DNA from 2 places in the Stenotrophomonas sp. AB1(2024) genome. Region 1 is predicted to be linked to the other one. Evidence: riboswitches for the same ligand, from Rfam matches in the RefSeq annotation. Region 1 holds a riboswitch; the other holds the start of a gene.

Region 1 (3,406 bases):
TGAGCACCAAGCTGCGCAACATCGGCCCCAAGAGCGCCGCCTGGCTGCGCCAGGTCGGCCTGCGCACCGCCGAAGACCTGACCGCCGCCGGTGCGGTGGGCGCGTTCGTGAAGGTACGCCGTGCCGGCTTCAAGCCCAGCCTCAACCTGCTGTACTCGCTGGAAGGTGCGCTGCAGGACTGCCACTGGCAGGAACTGCCTGAAGCACGCCGCACCGAACTGGTCGCCGAGTATGAAGCGATCATCGCCGACAAACCGCTGAAGAAAGCGCCGCCAGCGTCGGGGCCGGTGTATGACCGCACGGTGGTCAGCGAAGACGACGGCGACGAAGCCCCGTTCGAATCGGACAACGAAGACCGGACGTAGAGCCACGCCCTGCGTGGCTGCATGAACCCGGCACCGCGCGCAGCCACGCAGGGCGTGGCTCTACACCGCCTGCTGCAGCTCGAGGAGCTCTCCCCACAGTTCACCGTCTTCGCGCTCCACGCGCAGTCGCACGCGCGTCCCATGGTCGATCCGCAGCGCCCAGCACATCGCCATCGGCAGGCCGCACACCTGCGACAGCACCATGCGCAGCGGCCCGCCATGGCTGACCACCAGGGTCGGCACCGGCTCGGGCTCGTCCAGCAGCCGGTGCAGCGCACGCGCAATGCGGCGCTCGAAATGCCCCCAGCTTTCGCCGTGCGGCGGCGGGTTGGCATGCGGGTCCAGGTGGAACGCCTGCAACGCCTGCATCGGCAGCGCGTCCAGCGGCTGACCGTCCCAATCGCCGAAATCCAGTTCCTCCCATTCCTCGTCGGCGATCACCTCCAGCCCGCGCGGCAGCGCCAGCGCATCGGCCGTGACCCGTGCCCGCGCGCGGGGCGAGCTCAGCACGCGTTCCCATTGCAGGTGCGCGTAGCGCGCGCAGATCAGGTCGCTGCCGTCTCCGTCCAGCGGTGGATCGGTACGCCCATCCAGGTGGTCGTCGCGGCCGGTGGCGGCATGCCGGATCAGATCCAGGATCATAGGTACTGCAACCACGTCTGTTTCATGGGAACCACGTCATAAAGCGAGGCGCATTCTAACCGCTCACGCCACATCGCCCCCGCCCGGCACTGCGCCGGCGGCCAGGCTTTGCTCTACACTGCGCGCACTTTCAGGTGACCTGCGGCGCAAGCCGGCAGGTTGAAACGGGAAGCCGGTGACGCAACAGGTCCTTCCTGCTGCCAGCCCGGCGCTGCCCCCGCAACGGTAAGCGTGGAAGCCAGGCAATACGCCACTGTGCGCAGGCATGGGAAGGCGCCTGGTGCGATGGTCCGCCATCGGCCCGCGAGCCCGGAGACCGGCCTGGAACACGACTGGTTGCGATGCGGCGGGCATGGCGGCGGCAAGCGGCGCCGTGCGCCCGCCCACCGTCCCGTGCTCCCGTTGACCGCCGCCCCTTCCCCAGCCGCGCGGGCGTGCGCGGTGCTTGGAGTCAACGATGAAGCTGCAGATCCGTGTCCTTTCCCTCGCCGTGCTGTCGGCGCTGCCCCTGCTGGCCGCCGCACAGGACGAGGCGACCGCGCTGGACCAGGTGCTGGTCACCGCCACGCGTACCTCCATCGCCCTGCAGGACAGCATTTCGCCGGCGCAGGTGATCGACCGTGCCGAGATCGAGCGCAGCCAGGCGCCATCGCTGCAGGACCTGCTGCGCGGCCGCGCCGGCATCAACCTCAACAACAGCGGCGGGCTGGGCAAGCAGAGCTCGCTGTTCCTGCGCGGCACCAATTCGGCCCACACCCTGGTGCTGGTCGATGGCGTGCGCATCAACACCGGCGACCTGGGCCTGGCCATGCTGCAGGACCTGCCGCTGGCGCAGATCGAGCGCGTGGAAATCGTGCGCGGTCCGCAATCCAGCCTGTACGGTGCCGACGCGATCGGCGGCGTGATCCAGATCTTCACCCGCCGCAACGCCGGCGACTTCGCCCCACACCTGCAGCTGGGCGGCGGCAGCAACGGCCTGCGTGAGGCCAGCGGTGGCTTCGGCGGTACCGGCGCGCGTGGCTGGTTCGGCACCGATATCGCGTACCAGCACACCGACGGCATCAATTCCTGCCGTGGCGATGCGGCCACCTTTGCCGGGTGCGGTGCCGATGAGCCCGACCGCGATGGCTACCGCAACCTGTCGATGAGCCTGCGCGGCGGCTACACGCTGACCAACACGCTGAGCGTGGAAGGTACCGCGCTGCGCGCCGAAGGCGAGAACCACTACGACGGCTACTACAACCATTCGGAAACGCTGCAGCAGGTGCTGGGCGGCAAGGTCCGCTACACGCCGAGCGAACGCTTCACCCTGACCGCCAACGTCGGCCGCGCCGACAACGAGTCCGACAACTACAACGACAGCACCTGGCTGGGCGCGGCGCAGACCCATCGCGACAGCGCCTCGATGCAGGCCGACGTGGGCCTTGCCGAGGGCCAGCTGCTCAGTGCCGGCGTGGACTGGAGCCAGGACAACCTGGACGGCAGCAGTGCCGGCTATCTGGTTGACAGCCGCGACAACACCGGCGTGTTCGTGCAGTACCAGGGCCGCTTCGGCGCGCACCACCTGCAGGCCAGCGTGCGCAACGACGACAACGAACAGTTCGGCAACCACACCACCGGCAGCCTCGGCTGGGGCATGGAGCTGGGTGGCGGCTTCCGCCTCAACGCCAGCTACGGCACCGCGTTCAAGGCACCGACCTTCAGCGATCTGTACGACCCGTGGAGTGGCGTGCCGGGGCTGGATCCGGAGAAATCCAGGAGCGCCAACGTCGGCATCGCCCAGCAGGGCGACGGCTGGCGCTGGGGCCTGGATGTGTATGAAACGCGCATCGATGACCTGATCACCTACGACGCCACCACGTTCATGATGACGCAGGTGGAAAAGGCGCGTATCCGCGGGGCCGAGCTGACCGGCTCGCTGGCCGTGGCCGGGTTTGATTTCAGTGCGCAGCTGAGCCACGCCGACCCGCGCAACCGTACCGACGGCAGCGCCCAGTTCGACAACTGGCTGGCACGCCGCGCGCAGGACACCGCGCGCCTGGACATCGACCGCCGCTTCGGCGGCTTCCGCGCAGGTATCACCGCGTTCGCTGCCGGCAAGCGCTACGACAATGCCGACAACAGCGTGCGCCTGGCCGGCTATGGCACCGTGGACCTGCGCCTGGAGTACGCGATCAACCGCGACTGGTCGGTGCTGGGCCGGGTCAGCAACGTGTTCGACCGCCAGTACGAAACGGTGGCCTGGTACAACCAGCCGGGCCGTGAGTACCGCTTGAGCGTGCGTTACCAGCCGAAGTAACCCGGCGTTGGCCGGCATCGCGAGGTGCCGGCCAACGGCCGGCGCTACCGGGTCCGGGCTCGGCCGCTCTACAACCCGGGCAACGCCCGCAGGTCGTCCA
Region 2 (3,406 bases), 840 kb from region 1:
GCTGCGGCAATCGCCCCGGCCGAGGTGCCGCCGATGTTCTTGAAACGGTACTCGCGGGCCAGCGACAGCACCGCATTGGGATACACGATGCCGCTGGTGATGCCGCCTTTCATGACCAGATCGCAGTACTTGTCCGCCACGTTGCCGTCCTCGGTCCCACGCCAGGGGCACAGTATCGCCCACGACCTTCTCAGGGCCTGAGAACCGCGCCGCAGTTGCCGTTTCGGGCGATGCGGATCCGAGATGCCGTTTGCTGACGGGGGCTCCAGAGAACGGCGAGCATCCGTCTGTTCGCTGGGTATTCGAACAGCCCAGCAACAGCCTCGATAGTACCGCTTTACGATAGTATCGTTGTGCGGTAGCATCGTTCTCCAAGGGTTGTTGAATGATCAGTACCGGATCTGCTTCACCTGGACAGCGCGCGGCCCTGCCGACGTTGAAATCTGCGATTACCACTGAGGACTGCCGCCATGCGTTCCATCCCCTACCCGCACCCTGGTGAGATCCTGCAGGAAGAATTCCTTACCCCGTTCGGTTTGACCCAATACCGGCTCGCCAAGTCCATCGACGTCAAGCAGACCCGTATCAGCGAGATCATCGCCGGACGTCGTGGCATCACGGCCGACACGGCACTGCGGCTCGCGCGTTTCTTCGGTACCAGTGAGGGGTTCTGGATGAACCTGCAGATGTCCCACGACGCGGCCAAGGCGCGCGACGAGCTGGCCGACGTACTGGCCCGCATCGAGCCTTACCAGCCCGCCGCCTGAGCGCTGATCGCGCTGCCGTCCTCTTGACCGCCGCCGCATCTCGGCCTACCTTGTGCTCGCCGAAGGCATCCATCTCTTCATGCAGATGAAGGGATGGGTTTAAACGGGAATCCGGTGACGGTGCCTTGCGCACCCATTCCGGAGCTGCCCCGCAGCGGTGAGTGGAAACGAAACCTGCCAACAGCACTGGGCCTGACCGCCTGGGAAGCGGCAGGAAGTAGGTGGGCGCATGCGCCCGTGTCCATCAGCCCGAATACCGGCCCCGGCCGGGGGACATGACCGTCCCCTGTTTGACCTGGAACGTCCGCGGGGAGGTTGCCGGGGCCTGCCGCCATGCGTTCTGCATGGCGCTGCCCCCGTGCGTCCGCTTCACGGCATCCGGTTCGCCCGCGGGGGCGAAGGTCGCTGGCGGGGCGGGCACGGCAGCAATGGCGTGGGTGCCGCGCAGTTCCTTCGTTCCTCAATGCCGCTACGCAATGAGGACACGTTCCATGACCACTGTTACCAACCTGGGTTTCCCCCGCATCGGCGCCAAGCGCGAGCTCAAGCGTGCGCTGGAAGCGTTCTGGTCCGGCCAGAGCAGCGCTGAATCGCTGCAGGACACTGCAGCCAGCCTGCGCGCCACGCACTGGCAGCTGCAGCGCGACGCCGGCGTGGATGTGCCGCCCAGCAACGACTTCAGCCTGTACGACCAGGTGCTGGACGCCGCCTTCCTGTTCGATGCCATTCCCGCCCGCTACCGCGCGCTGGCCGATGCCGATCCGTTGGCCGGCTACTTCGCGATGGCACGCGGGCTGCAGCGCGATGGGTTCGACCTGCACGCGCTGGAAATGACCAAATGGTTCGACACCAACTACCACTACCTGGTGCCCGAGCTGCAGGCCGGCCAGGGCTTCGCGCTGCGCGGCGACAAGCCGCTGGCCGAGTACCGCCAGGCCAAGGCGCTGGGGATTGAAACCCGCCCGGTGCTGATTGGCCCGGTGACCTTCCTGCTGCTGTCCAAGACCACCGACGGCAGCCCAGCGCTGGACCTGCTCGACGCCCTGCTGCCGGTGTACGTGCAGCTGCTGGGCCAACTGCATGCGGCCGGCGCGCAGTGGGTGCAGCTGGATGAGCCGGCATTGGTGCAGGACCTGGGCCCTGAAGCCCGCGCCGCCTTCACGCATGCGTATGCGGTGCTGGCAAAGGCTGCCCGCCCCAAGGTGCTGGTAGCCACCTACTTCGGCGCACTGGACGACAACCTGGCGCTGGCCGCTTCGCTGCCGGTCGACGGCCTGCACGTGGACCTCGTGCGCGCACCGGAGCAGCTCGATGCCGTGATCAAGGCCCTGCCCGCCGGACGCGTGCTCTCGGCCGGCCTGGTCAACGGCCGCAACATCTGGCGCACCCACCTGGACAACGCGCTGGTGCTGGCCCGCTATGCGCATGGCCAGCTGGGCAGCGACTGCCTGTGGCTGGCGCCGTCGTGTTCGCTGCTGCACAGCCCGGTGGACCTGGCGCATGAGAAGAAGCTGGACGACGAACTGCGTGGCTGGCTGGCGTTCTCCAAGCAGAAGCTGGAAGAGCTGCGCGTGCTGGCCGACGCGATCGATGCCCCGGCAAGCGCCGAAGCTGCGCTGGAACAGTCTCGCGAGCGCATCGCGTCACGCAAGCGCTCGCCGCGTGTGCACAACCCCGCCGTGGCCGCGCGCCTGGCCGCATTGACCCCGGCCGATGCACAGCGCCACAGCCGCTATCCGCAGCGCCATCCGGCCCAGGCGGCCGCGCTGAAGCTGCCGCGCTTCCCCACCACCACGATTGGGTCCTTCCCGCAGACGCTGGAGGTGCGCGAGGCCCGCGCGCGCAACAAGTCCGGCACCCTGCCCGACGCGGATTACGATGCGTTCCTGGCCAGCCAGACCGAGCACTGCGTGCGCATCCAGGAACAGATCGGGCTGGACGTGCTGGTGCACGGCGAGTTCGAGCGCAACGACATGGTGGAGTACTTCGGCGAGCAGCTGGAGGGGTTTGCCTTCACCAAGAACGGCTGGGTGCAGAGCTACGGCTCGCGCTGCGTGAAGCCGCCGGTGATCTTCGGCGATGTGAGCCGCCCGCAGCCGATGACGGTGCGCTGGTCGCAGTACGCGCAGTCGCTGACCGACCGGCCGATGAAGGGCATGCTGACCGGGCCGGTGACGGTGCTGCAGTGGTCGTTCGTGCGTGATGACCAGGCGCGCGCCGATACCTGCCGGCAGATTGCCCTTGCCCTGCGCGATGAGGTGCTGGACCTGGAAGCGGCCGGCATCGGCGTGATCCAGATCGACGAGCCGGCCATCCGCGAAGGCCTTCCGCTGCGTCGGGCGCAATGGCGCGAGTATCTGGACTGGGCGGTGGAAGCGTTCCGGATCAGCGCCAGCGGCGTGCGTGATGCCACCCAGATCCACACCCACATGTGCTATTCCGAGTTCAACGACATCATCCACTCGGTGGCGGCGATGGACGCGGATGTGATCTCGATCGAGACCTCACGCTCGCGCATGGAGTTGCTGGATGCCTTCGTGCGCTTCCAGTACCCCAACGAGATCGGGCCGGGCGTGTACGACATCCATTCGCCGCGCGTGCCGGACAAGGAGGAAATGTTGGCGCTGCTGCGCAAGGCG

What was found. Region 1 has a riboswitch for cobalamin ahead of btuB (TonB-dependent vitamin B12 receptor). Riboswitches for the same ligand answer to the same signal wherever they lie in the genome.
Positions count from the first base shown of each region.
Region 2: linked by a shared signal. The riboswitch ahead of metE (5-methyltetrahydropteroyltriglutamate--homocysteine S-methyltransferase) and the one ahead of btuB (TonB-dependent vitamin B12 receptor) in region 1 are both predicted to bind cobalamin.

Region 1 is NZ_JBBHKO020000001.1:1,419,273-1,422,678, forward strand. Features, by position in the region: gene WIX41_RS06695 (GAF domain-containing protein) at 1-3, shown strand, start outside; gene WIX41_RS06700 (TfoX/Sxy family protein) at 1-365, shown strand, start outside; gene WIX41_RS06705 (histidine phosphatase family protein) at 426-1,007, opposite strand; cobalamin riboswitch at 1,123-1,346, shown strand; gene btuB (TonB-dependent vitamin B12 receptor) at 1,465-3,306, shown strand; gene gph (phosphoglycolate phosphatase) at 3,375-3,406, opposite strand, start outside.
Region 2 is NZ_JBBHKO020000001.1:2,256,445-2,259,850, reverse strand. Features, by position in the region: gene WIX41_RS10335 (hypothetical protein) at 1-140, opposite strand, end outside; gene WIX41_RS10330 (HigA family addiction module antitoxin) at 456-767, shown strand; cobalamin riboswitch at 813-1,046, shown strand; gene metE (5-methyltetrahydropteroyltriglutamate--homocysteine S-methyltransferase) at 1,259-3,406, shown strand, end outside.